Vreelandella piezotolerans: one gene and its partner. The protein of the gene in region 2 interacts with the protein of the main gene of each other region in a pairwise test. Links are inferred from orthologs where the notes say so. Each region holds a gene or a part of one and is shown on either strand. Other genes may lie near its edges. The genes, in order: kdsB and GYM47_RS13725.

The links.
Region 1: the proteins of GYM47_RS13725 (region 2) and kdsB interact in binary tests that used the Escherichia coli proteins (3 or more experiments, as listed by UniProt). The link is inferred for Vreelandella piezotolerans from one-to-one orthologs.

What each region holds. Positions count from the first base shown.
Region 1 is NZ_CP048602.1:2,274,584-2,285,345, reverse strand. The notes cover bases 5,292-8,291. They hold kdsB (3-deoxy-manno-octulosonate cytidylyltransferase), read left to right. Parts: upstream 5,292-6,398; coding sequence 6,399-7,184; downstream 7,185-8,291. Other genes in these bases: murB (UDP-N-acetylmuramate dehydrogenase), read left to right, coding at 7,638-8,291; GYM47_RS10485 (low molecular weight protein-tyrosine-phosphatase), read left to right, coding at 7,181-7,648; GYM47_RS10495 (Trm112 family protein), read left to right, coding at 6,190-6,399; lpxK (tetraacyldisaccharide 4'-kinase), read left to right, coding at 5,292-6,197. In the rest of the region: GYM47_RS10520 (ABC transporter ATP-binding protein), read left to right, coding at 1-476; GYM47_RS10515 (DUF2062 domain-containing protein), read right to left, coding at 478-1,029; GYM47_RS10510 (DNA internalization-related competence protein ComEC/Rec2), read left to right, coding at 1,127-3,391; lipid A export permease/ATP-binding protein MsbA, read left to right, coding at 3,448-5,184; more of lpxK, read left to right, coding at 5,181-5,291; more of murB, read left to right, coding at 8,292-8,657; rne (ribonuclease E), read right to left, coding at 8,717-10,762. UniProt on the Escherichia coli protein: Activates KDO (a required 8-carbon sugar) for incorporation into bacterial lipopolysaccharide in Gram-negative bacteria.
Region 2 is NZ_CP048602.1:2,989,584-3,000,169, reverse strand. Bases 4,709-7,532 are described here. They hold GYM47_RS13725 (TetR/AcrR family transcriptional regulator), read left to right. Parts: upstream 4,709-5,738; coding sequence 5,739-6,326; downstream 6,327-7,532. Other genes in these bases: GYM47_RS13715 (alpha/beta fold hydrolase), read left to right, coding at 7,272-7,532; GYM47_RS13720 (helix-turn-helix domain-containing protein), read right to left, coding at 6,338-7,234; GYM47_RS13730 (efflux RND transporter periplasmic adaptor subunit), read right to left, coding at 4,709-5,523. Outside these bases: GYM47_RS13740 (ATP-binding protein), read right to left, coding at 1-1,223; GYM47_RS13735 (efflux RND transporter permease subunit), read right to left, coding at 1,223-4,321; more of GYM47_RS13730, read right to left, coding at 4,318-4,708; more of GYM47_RS13715, read left to right, coding at 7,533-8,156; fabF (beta-ketoacyl-ACP synthase II), read right to left, coding at 8,208-9,476; GYM47_RS13705 (TetR/AcrR family transcriptional regulator), read left to right, coding at 9,566-10,207; GYM47_RS13700 (OsmC domain/YcaO domain-containing protein), read left to right, coding at 10,389-10,586. UniProt on the Escherichia coli protein: Involved in response to both electrophiles and reactive chlorine species (RCS). Represses the transcription of the nemRA-gloA operon by binding to the NemR box.

The DNA of each region.
Region 1 (10,762 bases), 720 kb from region 2 along the record:
AACCGCTGTCGGGATTGAACGAAGCCGCACTGGGCCGCTTTCGCAACCAGTACATCGGTTTCGTATATCAATTCCACCACCTGCTGGCGGAATTCACGGCCGTCGAGAACGCGGCACTGCCGCTGATCATTCGTGGTCAGTCGAAAAAAGCTGCCGAGCAGCGTGCCATGGGGTTACTGGAGCGGGTAGGTATGAAGGCTCGCGCCGATCATAAGCCAGGTGAGCTGTCTGGAGGCGAGCGCCAGCGGGTAGCGATTGCCCGAGCACTCGTCACAGACCCAAGTCTGGTTTTGATGGACGAGCCAACGGGTAACCTCGACCAAGCTACCGCTGCCACCATTCTGAGCTTGATGGACGAGCTGGCCAAGGAGAGCGCCTGTGCCTTTGTGATCGTTACTCACGATGTGAGCCTTGCCGCCCACCAAGATCGGGTGATGAAGTTGGATGGAGGCCGCCTGGTGGCTCAGGCGAGGTGAGTCAATCGTCAAACTCCGATTCGATGCGGGCTCGGCGCCGCCGTCTTTTAAGGCGGCGGCGTTTCCAGTTATGGGAGACGTGCCAGCGCCAGATTAAGCGAATCCCGATGTTCGCAACAATGGCCAGTACGAGGGCTGTGATCAATGATCCCAGCAACAGTGGCGGCAGAATGTCGTGCATCTGCTCGGCAATCCAGCGCGTCGAAATACGTGAAGGAGCCTCCCGCGCAGGGGCGCCTAGCAAAAACGTACCGATGCGATAATTGACGTAAAAAATCAGCGGCATGGTGAGCGGGTTGGTGACCCATACCAGGCCGACCGAGAGGGCCAAGTTACAACGGCTCAGCCGCGCGCCCAATGCTGCCACTACCATCTGAAAGGGGATGGGCAGCATTGCACAGAACAACCCGACGCTGAACGCGTTGGCCACGCTGCGTCGGGTCAGTAGCCATAGGCCCGGGTCCGCAATTAGCGGTGCAATGAAGCGCAGCGAGCGCTGACGCTTTAATGTGTCGGGCTTTGGCATGTAGCGCTGCAGGAAACGGCGCGGCATGTCAGGTACTCTTGAAATAAGTTGTTGCTATTATCCATATCGCGCAGGGCTTCGGCTATGGCGCATGCAGGAATGGTGAGCCACCAGGGAGGGGTGCATGGGCCAAGGCATCGCGATGCCCGCGGCAGTCGCGGCGCTGATAGGCGGTTTTTTCGCGTGGTGGACCGGGGCGCAGAGCGGCCCATGGTGGCTTCCATCCGTCATGGGCATGGGCGTGCTGCTGTGTCTGGCTTCTCGTCCTAACGCGTTACCGTGGCTGTTCATTGCTGCAGTCGTTGCGGTGAGCATTCAGCAAGAGTGGTCACGCCAACTGCCCGTCGGACTGAGCGGGCAGGATATCGTCATCGACGCCTACATCACTGAGGTGCAAGAGCAGCCGGGCGCAAGGCGGCTGCGCTTGAAGGTCGAACGCTGTACGGCCCCTCGACACTTACCTAGTTGCGAGCGATTGGGAAGTGTCAGGGTTAGCGCATACGACCATGCTTTCACCCCAGGCGAGCGCTGGCGGATGACCGTGCGGCTGCGCCCGCCCTCTGGATTTCTCAATCCGCATACGTTCAATTACGAGCAGTGGCTGTGGCGCGAAGGGATACATGCCACGGGTTACGTACGCGCGAATCCTGCGCCCCAGAAGCTGGCTGCGGCGACGCCCCGATTGCGGTCTTGGGCGCAGGATTATTTGGCACAAAGTCCTTTGGCGCCTCGCACCCAGCGGTGGTTGGCGGCATTGACGCTGGGCGATAGCGAACAGCTCACGCAAGACGACTGGACGCTGTTGAACGCTACGGGGACCACGCATCTGGTGGTGATTTCTGGCCTTCACGTGGGGTTGGTGGCCTCTTTCGTGCTGCTATTGGGTCGCTATGGCGCCCGTCTGATAACACCCACTGATTGGCGCCTGCGAACATGGCCCTGGTGGTTGGCGGGGGCAGCGGCCATTGCCTATGCGGCACTGGCGGGACTGGCACCCCCGGCGATGCGGGCGATGATCATGACCCTGCTGGGTCTATGGGTGCTTAGTGGACGCCATGCCCCCGGCTCCTGGCAGGCGTGGTGGTTAGCCTTAGCGCTGGTACTATTCTTCGATCCTCTCGCGCTTTGGCGGCCAGGGCTATGGCTATCGTTTCTGGCGGTTGGCTGGCTCATTCTCTTATGGCAAGGGCGTCCCCGACCCGTGGGAATAAGGGGGTGGTGCTGGGCGCTGCTGCGTTCGCAACTGTTGCTCGCGCCGTTGATGGCCGCTGCAGTGCTGCTGGCATTCGGGCGAGTAGCCCCCGTGGCGCCGCTGGTCAATCTGATCGCCGTGCCGTGGGTTAGCTCGATAATGGTGCCTAGCGCGCTGCTTGGTTGGCTACTCTCACCGCTACCTGGCCTAGGCGCGCTGACTTGGTGGGCGTTCGAGCAGGCGTTGGGAGGGTTCCACTGGCTGTTGCGCCTCGCGGTCGATGCAGCACCTCTTTGGCAGCCGCCCTCATCGATGGTCTATCCCCTGGCGGGTAGCCTAGTGCTGGTATCGCTGTGCTGGGGGCTGCCCGCCATTCCGCGTTGGCTGGGTATCGCATCACTGGCGCTCGTCGCGACACTCCCCTTATGGCCTAGAGAGCCGACGCTAGCCCCTGGACGGCTGGACGTAACCGTCTATGACGTGGGGCAAGGTCAGTTGGTCGAGCTGCGCAGCGCCCATTATCGGATGTTATATGATACGGGGCCGCGTTTTCGTAGCGGCTTCATGCCTCTGCAAAGCCTGTGGCCCCCTGGCCAGCTCATTGATCGAGTCATCGTCAGTCACGCGGACACCGACCATGCCGGTGGCATCGAAGCACTGCTGTCCGAACACCGCGTCCGCCAGTGGTGGGCTCCTGAGGGGGAAGTGTTGCCGGTGGACAGTCACCCTTGCCAGCAGGGGCAGCAGTGGCAACAGGACGGTGTTCGCTATCGTATCCTTTGGCCACCGAAAGGGGAGAATGCGCTCTCCTCGAACGACCGCTCCTGCGTGTTGGTGGTAGAGGTCGGCGAACATCGTTTGCTACTGACAGGAGATGTCGGGCGACAGATCGAGCGACAGCTGCTCAACCAGCTCGATGGCCCGGTAAGCGTCTTAGTGGCAGGGCATCACGGCAGCTCGACAAGCTCTAGCGTTCAGTTCGTGCGCGATACCTCTCCCCGCCACGTCGTGTTTAGCGCAGGAAGGGGTAATCCGTTCGGGCATCCCGCCGATGAGGTGGTGCGTCGCTTTCGCCAGCAGAAGAGCTGCCTGTGGAGTACTGCCCACGATGGCGCACTGCGTTTTTCGCTTATCCCGCAACAGCCTATTGAGCTGCGGCCTCTGAGCGTTCTTGCAGGTGGTCATCAGCGGTGTTGAAGCGGGCCACCATCAGGTAGAATCGCCGACACTGCACACTACTGCCGGGAGCGCGTGTGACTGATTCAGGTTGGATGTTATATAGAAGGTTATTGGGGTACGTAAAGCCACACTGGCGTGCGTTTGCGTTAGCGGTGGTAGGGTTCGTGATTTATGCCGCATCGAGCACGGCGCTGGCGGAGATGATGAAGCGACTGATTGACGGCATCCAGAATCCGGATGCCGCTTTTCGTTTGTTTTTGCCGCTGTTCGTCGTGCTCATGTTCGCCTCTCGCGGACTAGGAACGTTCTTGAGCACCTATTTCATGGCTTACGTTGGACGCTATGTCATTCACACCCTGCGCTGCGACGTATTTGCCCATTTGTTGCACCTGCCGGGGCGCTTCTTCGATCACCACTCTAGCGGCCATCTGGTCTCACGCGTCACTTATCATGTCGAGCAGGTAGCGGGCGCCGCCACCAATGCGGTCACGATCATTTTACGAGAAGGGCTGTTCGTCATTGGGCTGATCGGTTATCTATTCTGGACCAACTGGATGCTGACACTGCTGTTTCTGGGCGTCACGCCAATCATTGCGGGTGTCGTGAGCTATGTAAGCAAGCGCTTTCGACGTATCTCCAAGCGCATTCAGCACTCCATGGGTGATGTGACGCACGTTGCTTCAGAGGCGCTCTCCGGTTATAGAGTGGTGCGTACCCACGGTGCAGAAGCGTATGAGAAGCAGCGTTTCGAACGGGTCAGTGAAGAGAACCGTCGCCAAAGCATGAAGGAGGCCATGACGCGCGCGGTCAGCTCGCCTGTGGTGCTAATGCTGGTGGCGATTTCCATGGCGCTATTGGTTTGGCTGGCCATGGCACCTTCACTCATGGAAGACATGACGCCAGGTGAATTCGTTGCCTTCATTACGGCAGCGGCGCTGATGATCAAACCGGTTCGTCAGCTCACCGAAATCAACGGTGAGATTCAGAAAGGCATTGCCGCGGCGTCCGAGCTGTTTGGCTTGTTGGATCTGACGCCTGAACAAGACGAGGGCAAACGCTTACCCAACAAACTAAGTGGCCACGTGGTGATCGAGGATGTCAGCTTTCGCTATGACGACGACCACCCGAATGTGCTGCACCACATTGATCTCGACGTTGCCCCCGGCGAGTTGGTGGCGATCGTGGGGCGCTCGGGGAGCGGAAAATCCACTTTAGTGAGCCTGCTACCGCGCTTCTATCGACCGAGTGAAGGGCGTATCTTGATCGATGGCGTCAATGCTGACGAGTATGCCTTAGGCCCGTTGCGCCAGAACATTGCTTTGGTCTCCCAGCAGGTAACGCTGTTTAACGCATCGATTGCCGCCAACATTGCCTATGGGGAGGCAGATCCTGATCCTGTCGCTATCAAAGCCGCCGCCGAAGCCGCCTATGCCAGCGAGTTCATCGAAAAGCTGCCCGAAGGCTACGCGACGAAAGTAGGGGAGAATGGTGTCATGCTTTCAGGCGGTCAGCGCCAGCGGCTTGCCATCGCTCGGGCGATCTTCAAAGATGCGCCTATTTTGATCTTGGATGAAGCGACCTCCGCCCTCGATACCGAATCCGAGCGCTATATTCAAAAAGCGCTGGAACACGTCTGTCAGGGGCGAACCACGCTAGTGATCGCCCATCGCCTCTCCACCATCGAGCGTGCCGACCGTATCCTGGTGATGGATCAGGGACGCATCGTGGAGCAGGGGACGCACTTTGAGCTGTTGGAAAAAGGCGGTGCCTACGCAGCCCTCCATCAGCTTCAGTTTCAGGAGAGTGAATGAGCTTGTCGCAGCGCTGGCTGAAAGCCGCCTATGAAGGCAGCGCGTGGCTGACGCCGCTCTATCCGCTCGGCTTTTTATACCGTTATCTCATGAGGCGGAGAGCGGCGCTTTACCGTCGTGGTGATAAGCCAACATGGCGAGCGCCAGTGCCGGTGATCATGGTCGGTAATATTACCTTGGGGGGAACCGGTAAGTCGCCACTGGTCGCATGGCTAAGCCGTTGGCTCAAAATGCAAGGGTTTTCACCGGGTATCGTCACACGTGGCTATGGCGGAAAGGCGCCGGTCTATCCCTTGCTGGTAACGCCGTCAACCGACCCGCATCATAGCGGTGACGAGCCGCTCATGCTAGCTCAGCAGACCGGGGTACCGGTCGTTGCCGATCCGCAGAGGTCACGCGGGGCCGATATGCTGATGCGGCAGGGGTGCGACGTGTTAATTAGCGATGATGGCTTGCAGCACTTGGCGATGGGACGCGATATTGAGTTAGTGGTGGTTGATGGTGCTAGAGGGCTCGGCAATCGCCGTTGTCTTCCGGCGGGTCCACTGAGGGAGGCGCCGGCGCGGTTGGCGAGCGTAGATGCAGTGATCATCAACGGAACTCCTCAGCGTCCGCTGGGTATTGAGGGGGTGCCCATGACACTTGTACCCACGCGTTGGCGCTACTTGAAGACTGGGCAGGAGTGGCCACTTCAGCCGCTGCCATTTTCTCTTCCTGTCGATGCGATGGCGGGAATTGGCAATCCTCAGCGCTTTTTCGATACGCTTCGATCATTGGGTGTTAGCGGAGCGATGCACCCTTTGAATGACCATCAGCCTTTCGATACCAGCACCTTTCAGTTCGTATCGAAACGCCCCGTTATCATGACGGCCAAAGACGCCGTGAAGTGTCAGGCGTTTGCACCGCCTGATAGCTGGGTATTAGACGTGGAAGCGCAGCTTCCACACGCATTCGAGGACTGGCTGCTCAATAAGCTGTCCGACTTGACACAAAGGGGAAGCACCGATGGATAAGGAATTATTGGCGATGCTGGTTTGCCCACTATGTAACGGCAAACTGAAGTATGACCGAGACGCGCAGGAGCTTTGCTGCCATTACGACGGATTGGCGTACCCTATCCAGGACGGCATTCCTGTCATGCTGCCTGAAGAGGCGCGACGCATGGATGCCGATGAAAAACTCGCTACTTCGCCTGGCCGCACTGGGGAGGCGTGATGGGAGACACGTCGACGCCGTTCATCGCCGTAGTACCCGCTCGTTTTGGCTCCTCACGGCTGCCGGGGAAGCCGCTCCTAGACATTGCGGGAGAGCCGATGGTGGCGCATGTGTGGCGACGTGCCAGCAAAAGTCAGGCAAGCCGCGTCGTGGTCGCCACCGATGATGATCGCATTCGCGACGCCATGCTGTCTTACGGTGCAGACGTCGTCATGACGCGCGACGATCACCCGTCGGGTACTGATCGACTGGCCGAGGTGGTCGAGCAGCTCGGTCTCGACGACGAGACGCTGGTAGTCAATGTCCAAGGTGATGAGCCGCTTATTCCTCCCGTACTCATCGACCAAGTGGCGCATCGCTTGGCCGATGATCCCGATGCTGCGATGGCCACGTTGGCGGAACCGATCACGGATGTAGATACGCTCTTCAATCCTAACGTGGTGAAAGTCGTGCGCTCGTTGCAAGGGCGTGCGCTTTATTTCTCTCGAGCACCGATTCCGTGGGATCGGGAGCACTTCACACGCCAGCCCAACCTATTGGAAACCGATGCATGGCTACGCCATATCGGTATCTATGCCTATCGGGCAAGCTTTTTGGCAGCTTATCAGGATTTGCCGACCTCTACGCTGGAGCAATTGGAGCAGTTAGAGCAGCTTCGCGCTCTCCAGCATGGCTACGCGATTCAAGTGGCGTTGGCCAGCGCGGTGAATCCTGCCGGTGTGGATACGCAAGAGGATCTAGCGCGTGTCAGAGCGCTTTTGGCGGTAGAGGAGGGGCGGTCATGACACGCGTACTGTTCGTTTGTCTGGGCAACATCTGCCGTTCGCCCACGGCGGAAGGCGTATTTCAGCAGGCGTTGGCGCGGGCAGGGCTCACTCATCTTGTCGACATCGACTCCTGCGGCGTAGGCGATTGGCACGTGGGTAAAGCCCCTGACCTGCGTGCCCAGGCGGCCGCACGTCGGCGTGGCGTGGACATCAGCCACCTGCGTGCCCGACAGCTAACCGCGAACGACTTCCATGCGTTTGATTACGTGCTAGGTATGGATCGTGATAACTTGGCGGCCATTCATGCGTTACAGCCCGCCGATAGTCAAGCCAAAACAGGGTTGCTATTGGCGTATGCCGGGTTGCCCAATACGGATGTGCCTGACCCCTACTACGGCGGAGAGGAGGGATTTGAGCAGGTATTGGACATGATCGAGCAGGCCAGTGCCGGATTGATCGACGAGTTGACCCGTGGTCGCTGACGCTGTGAATCAACCAGCAGCCTGGGTGGATTTGTCTGCCGCCAATACGCTGCGTCTGCCTTGTCAGGTGGAGCACTATGCCGCGCCCACTTCGCTAACGAGCCTACAGGCGGCGCTTCACCATGCTCATGCTCGGCAGTGGCCCATAACGCTGCTCGGCGGTGGCAGCAACGTACTTTTGCCACCTACTCTCATGGGCATGGCGCTGCGCCCAGCGCTTTGCCACTGGTGGTTGGAGCGCCAGAACGAGAGCGTCGTGGCGTTCGTCGGCGCTGGCGTCAACTGGCACTCGCTGGTCATGGCCTTGGCGGCCAGAGGGCTTTGGGGGACGGAGAATCTAGCGCTCATTCCAGGTGATTGCGGTGCGGCGCCGGTACAGAACATTGGGGCCTACGGCGTCGAACTGAGCGATGTGCTGGAAGGTGTCCAGGTGGTCGAATTGGCCACGGGCGAGGTGCGCTGGTTGAGCGCTCAGGCCTGTCAGTTCGGCTATCGAGATAGTATCTTCAAACGGGCACTGGCTGGTCGAGTGGTGATTACTCAACTGGCACTTCGGCTCTCCGAGTGCCCACGTCCCGTGCTGGGCTATGGCGATTTGGCCTCTCGTGTGACGGCTTCACCCACGCCACTGGCGGTCGCTCAGGCGGTTTGCGCCATTCGTCGAGAGAAGCTGCCAGACCCGGCCGTGCTCGCCAATGCGGGTAGCTTCTTCAAGAACCCGGTGGTGGACGAGTCTCAAGCGCAACGCCTTCTACAGACATATCCGCAGATGCCGCACTTTCCTCAAGCTCAACACCAAACCAAGCTGGCGGCAGGATGGCTGATCGATCAGTGTGGCTTGAAGGGCTATCGTGACGGCGCTTTCGGCGTGCATGAGCGTCAAGCCCTGGTACTCGTGCACTTCGGGGGAGGCGACCGTCCTGGGCTGCTGCGTTTTGCTGAAAGCGTGGCAAACGCTGTATACGATCGGTTTGCCGTCACGCTGGAGCCCGAGCCTCGCGTGGTTTAAGCAAAACATCGAGTAGCTATAAAAAACCCCGCCGAGGCGGGGTTTTTTGTGCTTGGCCGTTACTCTTGCGAGTTCTGACCTTGAGCGTTCTGCTGCTTGCGCAGCTCACGCGGATCGTTATGGGCACGACGGCGACGACGGCGGGGTTTAGGCGCTTCTTCGTCGGTGGCAATGCTAGCTGGCGCTGGCGCAGACACCTCGTCGGTCGAGGCAGTGGCCGCGGGTTTCTGCTCGGACGCGTTGGCAGTCGCTGATGTCGCTTCGTCGGCGACGGCATCGCTGGGCGTCTTCTCGGCAGTTCGTTCGCTTGCCGGCGTGGCCGCCTCGGAGGTCGATGCGTCGTCTTCAGGCTTCGCAGAGGGCGCTGTGTCAACGTTGTCCTGCTCCGCTTCTGCCGTGGGCTGGGCATCGACGTCTGCTACTGGCGCTACCGATACGTCGGTCTTCGCCGCTTGGGCGTGTGCTTTGTCAGGCGCAGCGCTGCTTGCCTCGGTCTCTGCCGGAGTGGCCGCGGGCGCTTGAGGCGCGTTCGTGGCCTGCGGCGCCTTTGCGTGATCAGTTGGCTGAGCCTGAGCATCGCTCGCATCGTCAACGCTTGCATCCGGCACTTCGGCTTTGGGCACCTCAACTGCTGACGACTCTACGTGGGGTTCTTGCTGCACGTCCGCGGTGCGTGCGCGTTCTGTAGTAGCGTCGTCAGGCTCCGCGTGGCTAGCTGCTTCCGTGGAGGCGGGCTCGGGCTGCGGTCTGCTCGGTGCCGCTGCTTCTTGAGCGGTGGCTTCCGGCTTGGATTGACGACGCTGGCGCGTCGGTTTGCGAACTTTGTCGGCACTGTTGACTGCGCGCTCTGTGGGAGTGCTCTCTTTGGTGCTCTCTCCAGTGCTTCCGCCAGTACCTTCGCCAGCGCTCACTTCGGACGTCTGGTCGGCCTGATCGCTTCGTAGGGTCGCGGCATCAGTCGGTGCCTCGGTGGCCGTTGCCTGAGAGGCTTCGGCTGTCTGTGTGGAGGCCTCAACCGTGGGTGTCACGTCAGCAGGCGCTGTGTCGGCCATGCCATCAGTGGCTTGGGGAGCCTTTGCGGCTTCGGCTTGCAGCTTCAACTGCTCGGCTTCCGCCTGCGGATTGAGTGCCTGTTTACGCGAGCGGTTACGCGGGTTGTTGCGGGTGCGCTTTGGCTTGCCGTCATCCTGCTGTCCGTCGTCGGCTTGCGCCGCAGGTGCGCGCTCCTCTTGCTTATCCTGCTTGGGTTTGCCGTCCCGTGGCTTGTCGCGACGAGGCTCCTGAGGTTTGCCAGACTCTTCTTTGGACGTCTCTTTCTGGGCCTCTTTAGGACTCTGCTGACGCGGGTTTTTCGCGTTCTCTTGGCCTTTGCTATCGTCCTGTTGGGGGTGGCGGCGGCGGTTACGCGTACGGCTTGGGCCGCTGCGCTTGTCGCTAACGTCCTCGCTACGTGGCCCGGTGTTGCCTGCTGAGTTGCTGCGCTGATCGTTCTTGGCGTTATCGCTGCGCTGTTCCTGCTTGGGCGTGCTGTCGCTACGCTCCTGGGCCGGTTTGCTGCGGCGCTCGTTGCGTGACGGGCGGCTTGGCTGCTCGGACTGCTTGCGTGGCGCTTCTGCCTCTTTAGCCGTCTGCTGAGCGCTGTCGTCTCCGCCCAATAGCTTGGCGAAGCCGCGAATGAAGCGGCCGAGTACGCTGGGCTGCTCGGCGGTCGGCGCTGGAGCGGCGGCTACCTTGGCAGGCGCTTCTTCGGTTTGTAGCGATGCAGGCGCCGGGGCGTTATGTACGACGCTCTTCACGGCAGCTTCGGCACGCTGCGCAGGGGGCGCAAAGCTTGGGTCTGGCTCTTTGCCGACGTCGGTGTCGGTCGACAGCTCGAAACTGGAGAGCGAGTGGCTATCATCTTCGTCTAAATGATCATCCCGCAGGCGCTGGACATCATAATGCGGCGTGTCCATGTCAGGGCTGGGAAGCAGGACCACGCGAACCCCTTGGCGTGACTCTATGTCTGCCAGCACGCTGCGCTTTTCGTTCAGCAAGTAGGTGGCCACGGACACTGGCAAGATGGCGCGTATTTGGGCGCTGCGCTCTTTCATGGCTTCTTCTTC
Region 2 (10,586 bases):
ACGCCAGGCGCGCTGTCTTGCCAAGTAATCACTGCGTGGTCGCGTTCGCAGGTCAGGGCGACGCTTAGCTGACCAGGCGGTTGGGTATAGGCACAGCTGTTGTCCAGTAAGTTGTTCCATAGTTGGCGCAGCCGCTGGGCATCGCCACGTATCATGACGTCTGGTGCCAGATCGGTGCTCAGTGAAAGGCCGCTCTCTTCTAGCCAACGGTCGGCATCGTTCAAGCGACTTTCCAGACTCTCACTGAGGTTCATGGGGGCTAGCTGAATATCCAGCGCGCCCGCGTCGCTTTGGGAGAGCAAGCGTAAATCGGCCACCAACCGCTCGAGTTGGACCACTTCCTGGGCCAGTGACCCCAGATTTTCTTGGTTGAGCGGGCGGATGCCATCCTGCATGGCTTCGATTTCTCCGCGCAGAACGGCCAGCGGTGTGCGCAGTTCGTGGGCAGTGTCCGAGACCCAGCGGGCGCGGGCTTCGCGGCTGGCTTCGAGCGTGGCGGCCAGCACGTTGAAGTCCCGTGCCAAGCGCGATAGTTCGTCTCGTCCGCGCTCTGGCAAGCGAGTGTGGTAGTCGCCTTCGGTCAACCGCAGGGTGGCGCCGGCTAACGCTCGGGTACGTCGCCCAAGCCACCAGGAGAGGCCTCCTGCTAGAAGCAGCGAGGCAAGCCCCAGCGAGATGACGATGAGTACCAGATTGCGCTGCTGGCGCTCTAAAAACCGGCTCTCCATGCGCTCCATCATCTCTTGCGGTGGACGAAAACCCAGCGCGCCAATCGCTTCTCGCTGGCCGCTTGGGGTCATATCGCTATACAGCATCAGCCAGCGCCAGCCTATCGAGCCGCGCGGGGTATCCGTCGGCGGTATCACATACTCACCGTCGCTATCGCGCAGTGCGAAGTCTTGTGCCTCGCCCAAGGGAGAAGGGCGATCACGATGCTCTTGGCCCAACTCGAACCGGACGATGTAGGGCCAGCGCTCTGGAGACGCTTCCAACCATGCCCAGTCGCCTTGGGTCTCCCAGCGGGTAATGAGCCCGTCGGCGAGCAGCGTGGCCCGCCGCTCTTGGGCTTGATTGAGGTACTCGAGAAAACCGCGGTCGATACTGTACGACACGGCCAGAAACACGCTGGCCGCAATGGCGACGTTGACGCTGAGAATCACGACGAACAGCTTTAGCCCCAGCCGCGACGGTCGCCACTGGCGAAGTCGACTCCATCTACGCATTAGGTCATATCCGTTTGGCTAGGCGGGTGTGGTGCGCTCAACCGTTCACGCAGATTTTCCAGGCTTAGATAGAGGCACGGCACCACCAGCAGCAGAATCAGGGTGGCGAACAGCATGCCAAAACCAAGCGAAATCGCCATGGGAATCATAAAACGAGCCTGACGGGAGGTTTCCAAAATCATCGGCGCAAGCCCCAAAAAGGTGGTCAGCGTGGTCATCATGATCGGCCGCAGGCGGCGGGTTGCGGCCGCCACGATGGCTTCTCGCGGGGCCAAGCCTTCACGACGCTTGCGGTTGGCGTAGTCGATCAACACCAGCGCATCGTTAATCACCACGCCGGAGAGTGCTAGCATACCCAATAGGCTGATGATCGACAGCCCAAAGCCCATGAGTAGATGCCCACCTACCGCGCCCACGATGCCAAACGGAATGGCAGCCATCACCAGCAGCGGCTGCAGGTAGCTTCTGAAAGGAATGGCGAGCAGCGCGTAAAGCGCGGCGAGCATCAGCCACATGGCGGTGCGCAGCGTGGCGAGGTTGTCGGCGGTGTCCTGCTGTCGGCCGCCCATGCTCACTTCGAGCCCCGGCCAAGTGTTGCTGAGCGTTGGGAACACCTCTTCTTGCAGGGTGGCGATTACCTGATTAATCGCTTGGTCACCCTCGGAATCGGCGGTGACGGTGAGGATGCGCCGCCCATCGATCCGCTGTAGGCTGCTGGAGGCCTGGCTCAGTGTGATATCGGCGACTCTCGAGAGCGGCACGCTCATGCCGTCCGGCGTGCGGATCGGCAGACGGTAGAGCTCGCTAAGGCTGTTACGCGACGTCTCTGGCAGGCGCACTTCCACACTGACTTCCTGACGACCGATGAACTGCTCCACTGCCGTGGCGCCTTGCAACGGGCCGCGCAGCGCCTGAGCCAGGTCACTACCGGTCAGCCCTAACGAGCGCCCCTCGGCGGATAGGCGCATTTCGAGTTGAGGCTTGCCGTCGCCCAAGCCGCTGTCGATATCGGTCAATCCATACTCGCCAAGTCGTTCTGCCAGACGGGCGGCGGCGGCTTCCAAGACGTGGGTGTCAGGGTGGGAAAGGCGTAGGCTCAAGGCCGCGCCGCTGCCTGGGCCGCCCACATCAGATTCGAAGCGAACCGACTGCGCGCCTAAAAGATCCCCAGTGAGCTCTCGCCACTCCCGGGCAATACGTGACGGTGGCCAGGCGTCCAGGCTTTCTGGCGCGATATCCAGACGCACTTCCAGGCTTTCGCCGTCCAAACGACTGCGAGTGCTGCGAAAACTAAGGGTCTCTTCTCGCTCGCTGAGCTGCTCGGCGGCGTCGAGCAACTGCTGGCTCAGCTCGCGGCTCACGCTGATGTGACTGCCAATCGGCAGCGTCACGCTGGCCTGCACCTGATCCGACTCGACCCGGGGCATCAGAGAGAATCCGAGCCGGCCGCTCATCGCCCAGGCCAGCGTCACGCAGAGAATGGCCACTCCCACGGAAACGGTCAGCAGGCGCTGGTCGAGCGCGCGCTGCAACAAGGGTTCGAACTGCCGGTAGGTAACGTGATGCAAGCCGCGCTGCATGCGCAGGCGCACCGCTTCGATGGGTCGCTGCCAGGCGGGCGTTTGGCGGGGCTTGCTGGCATGCGCCAAGTGGGCAGGCAGAATGAATAGCGCTTCTACCAGAGAAATGATGAACACCGTGATCACGACGACCGGTACGGTGGCAAAAATCAGCCCCAAAAAGCCCGGCAGAAATAGCAGCGGTAGAAACGCGACGATATTGGAGAGAATCGCGAAGGTCAGCGGGGTGGCGATTTCTTGAGCGCCTTTGACGGCCGCATCGCGCAGCGAATAGCCTTGCTCCCGATAGCTGTAGATGTTTTCACCCACCATGATGGCGTCATCCACCACGATGCCCAGGGCGATGATGAAGGCGAACATCGACATCATATTGAGCGACACGCCGACCCAGGGTAGAAACAGCATGGCCCCCAAAAACGCCGTGGGAATGCCGAGCGTGACCCAAAAGGCCAGCCGCGCCTCTAAAAAAAGTGCCATCAAGAACAGCACCAGGGCCAAGCCCATCCAGGCGTTTTTCAACAGTAGGCTAAGACGGTCCTCATAGACCTCCGAACTATCCCGTGACACGTCCAAGCGAACGCCATCAGGTAGGTTGGTGCGTAGTCGCTCCAGCTCGCCATAGACCGCATTGGAAATGCTAGTAGGGGTCTGATCGCCGATTTGGTACACGTCCACCGATAGCCCTGGCAAACCGTTGTAGAACTCCTCTCGGTCGGTTTCGGCAAAGCCCTCGCTGACCCTGGCAATATCGCCCAGCACCACGGGAGCGCCCTGGGCGGTGGTCAAGATCGGCAGCTCGGCGAACTCGTCGGCGCTATTGCGTCGTCCTTGGTAGCGGATCAGCCACTCGCCTTCGGCGGTAGTGAGCTGGCCGCTGGCAAGATCCAGCGCCTCCTCGGCAATGCGGCTGGCCAACTGCTGATGATCCAATCCGTAGCGCTCGATGGCCTCTTCATCCAAATGCACCTGAATCTCTCGCTCACGATTGCCCGAGAGCTCTGCGCGTGAAATACCGCTCGTGGCCTGCAGCTCGGCACGCACGCTCTCGGCGGCGTCGTGGAGAGCGGCCAACCCAACGCTGCCATACACCTGCAGGCTGACCACACTGCGTGAGCGGCCTGCCAGGGTGAAGCGGGGCGGGTCGGCGGCGGCGGGCAGGGTAGTGATGGCATTCACGGATTGTTGAATATCCTGGTACGCCCGCATCACGTCGATGCCATCGATCAACGTAGCGCTGACCACCCCGCTGCCCTCGCTGGCACTGGCGGTTAGCTCATCGATGCCTTCGACATCGGCAATGGCGGCCTCGACCGGCAGTAGCAAACTCTGCTCGACGTCCTCTGGCGTAGCGCCCGGATAGCTGATGGTGACCTGGACGATTTCCGTCTCGAATTCGGGAAACACCTCTTTTTTGATCGCCAGCGACGCCATCAAACCGCCGACGATGAACAGCACCATCAACAGGTTAGGAGCAACGCCATGATCGACCATCCATGCCAACGGTCCTTTGCGCATCATCGAGCCGCTCCCTCATTCTGAGCGGGCGTGTCGCCGCGCTGGCGAAGGCGAACTTCCTGACCTTCTCGCGGCTGGGCAAGGCCCGCGACCACTACCCGTTGGCCGGGCGCCAGGCCGCTGCGCACCAACACGTCGTCTTGGCCGCGGTAGGCCAGCGTTACCTGAGTGCGCTGTAGGCGGTTCTCGTCGTCTACCCACCACACCTGCTCGCCGGGGCGCAGCGCTGCCGAAGGCAGCGCGATCAGTGGCTCTTCGGCGGTGGTGTGGAACGCCACACGCAGCACATCGCCCATCCGTAGGGCAGGGCCATCGTGATCGAGCGCCAGCGGATCGTCCACGGCGATCAATAGCTGGGCCTGCAAGCCGTTCTCTTCGAGGTTGGGTAAAATAGAGAGCAGGGTGCCTTCTCTGGAAGCGCCTTCCGGCCAGCCTTGGCTGGAGAGCGTGACGCTGCCCCCCGGCGACAGCCAGTCCAGCGATTCCCCCGGCAGTGATGCGCGCACCCAGAACTGCTCGACGCCGACCAAACTCACCACGGCGGTGCCTTGGCTCAATAGACTGCCAGCGCCCACCAAACGCTCTTGGACCATGGCTCGCCACGGGGCGGTCAAGGTCGCACGCTCCAGGTTGAGCGCCGCTTGGTCTCGCACCACGCGGGCTTGGGTCAATTGGGCCTGTGCCTGACGAAGCTGTGGTTCTCGCAGTACCAGGGAGCGGCGTTCGGCGCTGAGTTGGCGTCCAAAGGATTCATACTCGCTGCGCGCGCGCTGCTGTTCGGCCTGCTCCAATGCTAACTGCGCCTGAGCATTCGCCAGTTGAGCTTCGGCGTCTTCGAGAGCCAAACGCAGGTCGGCTTGATCGATATAGGCCACCGGTTCGCCCTGTTCCACGACTCGCCCAGGCAACACGCCCTCGCCAAAGCGTTCGAGCTGGCCCGCTACGCGGCTGGCAAGCTCGGTGGCTTTCTCTGCTTCCACGCGGCCGAAACCCTCTAGCGTGGGGGATTGCAGCCGCTGTTCGGTGGTGATGACATCGACCACCGGCGGCGTTGGCGGCGGGGGCGGACGACGCTCGACCCGAGGCGGTTGGCTGACGATCCACCACGCGAGCGCCAAACCACCGACGAACACCAGCAGTGCTGCCAGTGCACCAATACCGATGCGGCCTTGCTGAAAGAAAGCGTAAGAGCGAAAGGGGGTCATGGACGGGTGATATCCGTTGGCTAAGAGCGAAAATTCCAGAAAAATAGGCGTATCATGCTAGCATCACCGATTGCCGAGCAGCGATTAGGTAAGCTTTGTGCAAAGAGTGTGCAAGCCGACAAGAAGCGCTTTTTTTGCACCCGGCGCTGACGAACTGCGCTATAACTGCCATCATCCATGTGAAAAGCCATAGACTTCCTGGTCTGTACGACGTTATGAAAAACACCGCCACCCGCGACAAACTCATTGATTCTGGTGCCGAGCTGATTGCCCAGCAGGGCTATAATGCGACGGGTATCAATGCTGTATTAAAAACCTGCGGTGTCCCCAAAGGCTCGTTTTACCACTACTTTTCCAGTAAAGAGGACTTCGGCTTGGCGGTCATCGAGCGCTTTGCCGACGATTACGATGCGTCGTTGGCGGCGCTGCTGGAAGATACGACGCTGGCGCCTCTCGAGCGCTTGCGCCGCTACTTCGCCACCGGTCGCGCCCACATGCTCGATTGTGATCACACCACCGGCTGTCTGATCGGCAACCTTGGTCAAGAGCTCTCCGGTCAGAGCGATACCTTTCGCGATGCGTTGAACGTGGTGTTTCAGCGTTGGGAAAGGCGTTTCGTCACCTGCCTAAACCACGCCCAAACCGACGGGACGATTAATACAGCCATCGCGCCCGAGTCGCTGGCGAGCTTTATACTCTCTGGCTGGGAAGGCGCGATTCTACGAGCCAAAACCCTCAAATCCGTTGCGCCTATGGAACACTTCGAAGCCATTTTGTTCGAGCACGTCTTGGTACCTCGCTAGCACGCTAGCGCTCAGTGACGCGCGCGGAAGTGGTGATCTCCACTCTGCACGTCGTTGTTCACGGCGGCGAGCAGCGACGCATCTAGCGACGGATCATCCATGGCTAGCAAACCGCACTTGGCTAGCGCCTCGCGTAGGCTGACCTGTTCATCCAGGCGTTGATACACCACTCGAACACAGCAGGGCATGCGTTCACTGTTGTCCGCCACGCCCATTTTCAGGCCGGTGAGACGCGTGACCTGGCTCTGAAAGCTGGGAAACAGAATGGTTTGGGTGATTTCGTGACCGTTGAGGGTTTCGTGGTCGACCAAAAACAGCCGATCGGCCAGCTTGACCGCGGCGCCGACGTAGCGGTTATGACAGGGTCGCTTACCCGGTATTACTTGCATGCGCTCGGTACGCTGGTAGACCACGCCGCCTTCTCGTTTTTCCAAACACACCAGTGTGCGCATTAAATAGCCGGGGCGCGACATCGAGTGATAAAGCTCGAAATAGCGCCCCAGATAGCGTTCCAAACCTTCGCTACCCCGCTGGATGAGCGCATTGGGCCAGGGCAGTGAGGTGCTTGCGGTGTCGGCGTTGAGCTGCCCGGTTTGAACCAGCGCTCGGAAATCGTGATGGGGCAGGGCAATATCGTCTGGCGTTACGCCAAAAAAGTGGCAGATCCGCTGGAGCGCCGCATGGCTGGGATAGTAACGTCCGCTGAGGTAGCGATTGAACTGTGCCCGATTGATCGGTAGACGACGGCACACGTCGGCAATCGAGGGATAGTAGCTGCACAGCAGGCGCAAATTGGCCACAAATTCATCGTGCATGGGCGTGACTCGGAGCTCTTGGGCGGTGGCGGTGCGGCTAATGTGCCGCCTTGCGCCAGCGAGTGCAATGCTTTGTACGGACTTTCCGCCCATGGAAAGGGGCGCCACGCTGAATGGGGGAGGTGAGCGAGTGTTCGAACATTTCGAGAAGCAGACACGCCGCGTCAATGGCGTCGAGATTGCCTATCGGGTAGGAGGAAGCGGCCCAGCGTTGCTGCTGCTTCACGGCCATCCGCAGACCCATGTGATTTGGCACAAGGTAGTGGATACGCTTGCCCAGCACTTCACGGTGATTGCCGCCGACCTGCGCGGCTATGGCGATAGCAGCAAACCCGACGACGACCCCGAGCACCTCAATTACGCCAAGCGCACCATGGCCGCCGATATGGCTGAATTGATGAGCGCGCTTGGGTTTGAGCGGTTTAAAGTACTGGCCCACGACCGTGGCGCGCGGGTGGCGCATCGTTTAGGCGTTGATCACGCCGAGCGGGTCGAGCGGATGGTGCTGTTAGATATCGCCCCGACGCTGGCGATGTATCGCGGCACGAATGAAGCGTTCGCACGCAGCTACTGGCACTGGTTCTTTCTGATTCGCCCTCAGCCACTGCCAGAAATGCTGATTCAAGCCGACCCCGCTCAGTATCTACAAAGCGTGATGGGCGCCCGCAGCGCGGGCATGGCGCCCTTCGCCCCAGCAGCGCTGGCGGAGTACGAGCGCTGCCTCTCGCTTCCCGGCACGGCCACCGGTATCTGCGGCGACTACCGCGCCAGCGCCACCATCGACTTGGAGCACGACCAGGCGGATATTGACGCGGGGGTAAAACTCTCCTGCCCGATCAACGTGATGTGGGGTGCCGAAGGGGCGATTGAAGCCTGCTTCGATGCCTTGGCTGAATGGCGCAAGGTAGCGACGCAGGTAGAGGGCAAGGCGCTGCCCTGCGGGCACTACATTGCCGAGGAGGCTCCTGACCTGCTGCTGGAAGAAGCGCTGTCGTTTCTACACCAGGATGAATGACATTAGGCGCCAGCAGCACTGAACATCGCGTCGGTTCTGCTAGCGCTACTCTTAACGTTCCATGCTGCTGACGATCAGTGCCGCATTGACGCCACCAAAACCAAACCCGTTGCACAATACATGCTGAGTGGCGTGCTGATGCGCCGACGTGACGAAGGTCAAATCCTGCATATCCTCGTCGCACGCCTCCAGGTTAATGGTGGGCGGGAGTTGCTGATGCCGGAGTGCCAGTACGGAAAAAATACTCTCTATGCCGCCGGCTGCGCCCAACAAGTGGCCTGTGGCGGCTTTCGTTGCCGATATGGGAATAGCGGGCAAGCGCTCACCGAATACGTTGCGCAATGACGCTATTTCAGCCCGGTCGCCAACGGGTGTGGAGGTGGCGTGGGCATTGATATGGTCAATCGCATCAGGATCTAGTTTGGCCATCCCTAGCGCCGCTTGGATCGCGGCGGCTGCGCCAGATCCATCTTTTGGACCTGCCGTCAGATGGTAGGCGTCCGCGCTGGTACCGTAACCGCTAATCACTGCTAAAGGCGTGGCGCCCCGTGCCATCGCATGGTCAAGGGTTTCGATCACCATGACGCCAGCGCCTTCTCCCATGACGAAACCGTTACGGGCGTTATCAAACGGTCTGGAGGCACGCTCCGGTGCGTCTGCCTCTGTGGAAACGGCCTTTAAAGCGTTGAAGCTGGCGAGTGAAAGCGGGTCGATGCACGCTTCGGCCCCGCCGACGAGGGCGACATCGGCTTCGCCATTGCGGATGATGCGCATGCCGTCTCCAATCGCCTGTAGTCCTGCTGCGCAAGCCGTTACTGGGCACCCCAGCGGGCCTTGAAATCCATAGCGAATGGAGAGATTACCAGCGGCCAAATTGGCTAGAAATGCGGGCACCGTGAAGGGGGTGATTTTACGATAGCCGCGCTCGACAAGTGTCCTTTGTGCTTGTGTGATGGTAGGAAACCCGCCAATACCAGAGCCAATGATGGTAGCCGTTCGGCGTTTTTGCGACTGCTCGACGGGGAACCAATCGGCCTGCGACAGTGCCTCTTGGGCGGCTGCTAACGCGTACAGGCTGAACAGGTCCATTTTGCGCTGCTCTTTGGGGGCGGCGATGGCACTCAAGTCAACGCCGCCGCTGGGGTCCTGGTGAATGCTTGGTACCGTCCCAGCAATTTTGATCGGGATATTGCTGGTATCGAAGCGGTCAATGGTGCTGATGCCAGACTGGCCGTCAACCAGGCGCTGCCAGCTTTTATGGACGCTGTTGCCTAGCGGGCTGACCATGCCCATGCCGGTAATCACAATAGGTGACTGCATAAGTGACTCCTGAATCAGTAGTGTGGTCACCCTAGCAATGGGCAGTATATGATCAAGATAATATTTAGCTGACGCACGATGAGGTGAGTATGCCTTACCCCAAGAGCCATAAATCGAAAACCAAAGAGCGCATTTTGGCGTCGGCGACCGAGCTATTCAGCCGCAACGGGTTTCAGAAGGTATCGATTGGCCAGATCATGAAGCTGGCGAAGATGACTCACGGCGCCTTTTATGCCCATTTCGCGTCAAAAGAGGCCCTCTACCATGAATCCGTACGCCTGACCATCGATAACAGTCGGGCCGCTAGACTGGTAAAAGGCCCTCTTTCGTTAAAACACCTGACCGAATTAGTCGATAATTACTGCAATCTCCAAGAGCTGGAAGCGAAGCATAAGCCTGGGCCCGAGGCGGTGCTGTTCAATGAAATAGGCAGTGAAAAAGCCGAAATCCGCACCCTGTTCGAAGCGTCTTACATGAGTATGAAAAAGATGCTCGAAACGCGGTTGATGGCGCTTAGCAAGTTGAAACAACTTCCCTTTGCCGCTGATCGCAACGCGATTGCGGATAAGTCGCGGGTAATATTGGCATCTCTAGTGGGAGCCGTGGCGATTGCGAAAAGTCTACCTAGCGAGGCAGAGCGCAAGCAGGTGTTGATCGCCACACAGCGCCAGATTCTACTCATGCTAGGGATCAGTGACACCGAGGCCGAGCGTATGTTGCAAGCGCAGTAAGACGTTACTCTCTTTAACGGATCGCCAGGATGCTGCTATAGCCGACACTTCCATTGTAACATAACGGCAGCCGGTGATTTAGGCGGTGGCCCAAGACGAGGCGGGCAAAAAACTGGATAATGGCCGCCATTCGCCTGATGCGTTGGCGCTCAGGCACACTCATTATTCTGGACGCCCGCCCATGGAAATCAAAGTTAACTACCTCGACAACCTCCGCCTGGAGTCCAGGTTCGACGATTTTACGGTCATCTCCGACCAGCCGATTCGCTATAAGGGCGACGGCTCGGCCCCCGGCCCGTTCGACTACTTCCTGGCCTCGTCGGCCATGTGTGCCGCTTACTTCGTCAAGGTGTACTGCAACGCGCGCAATATTCCCACC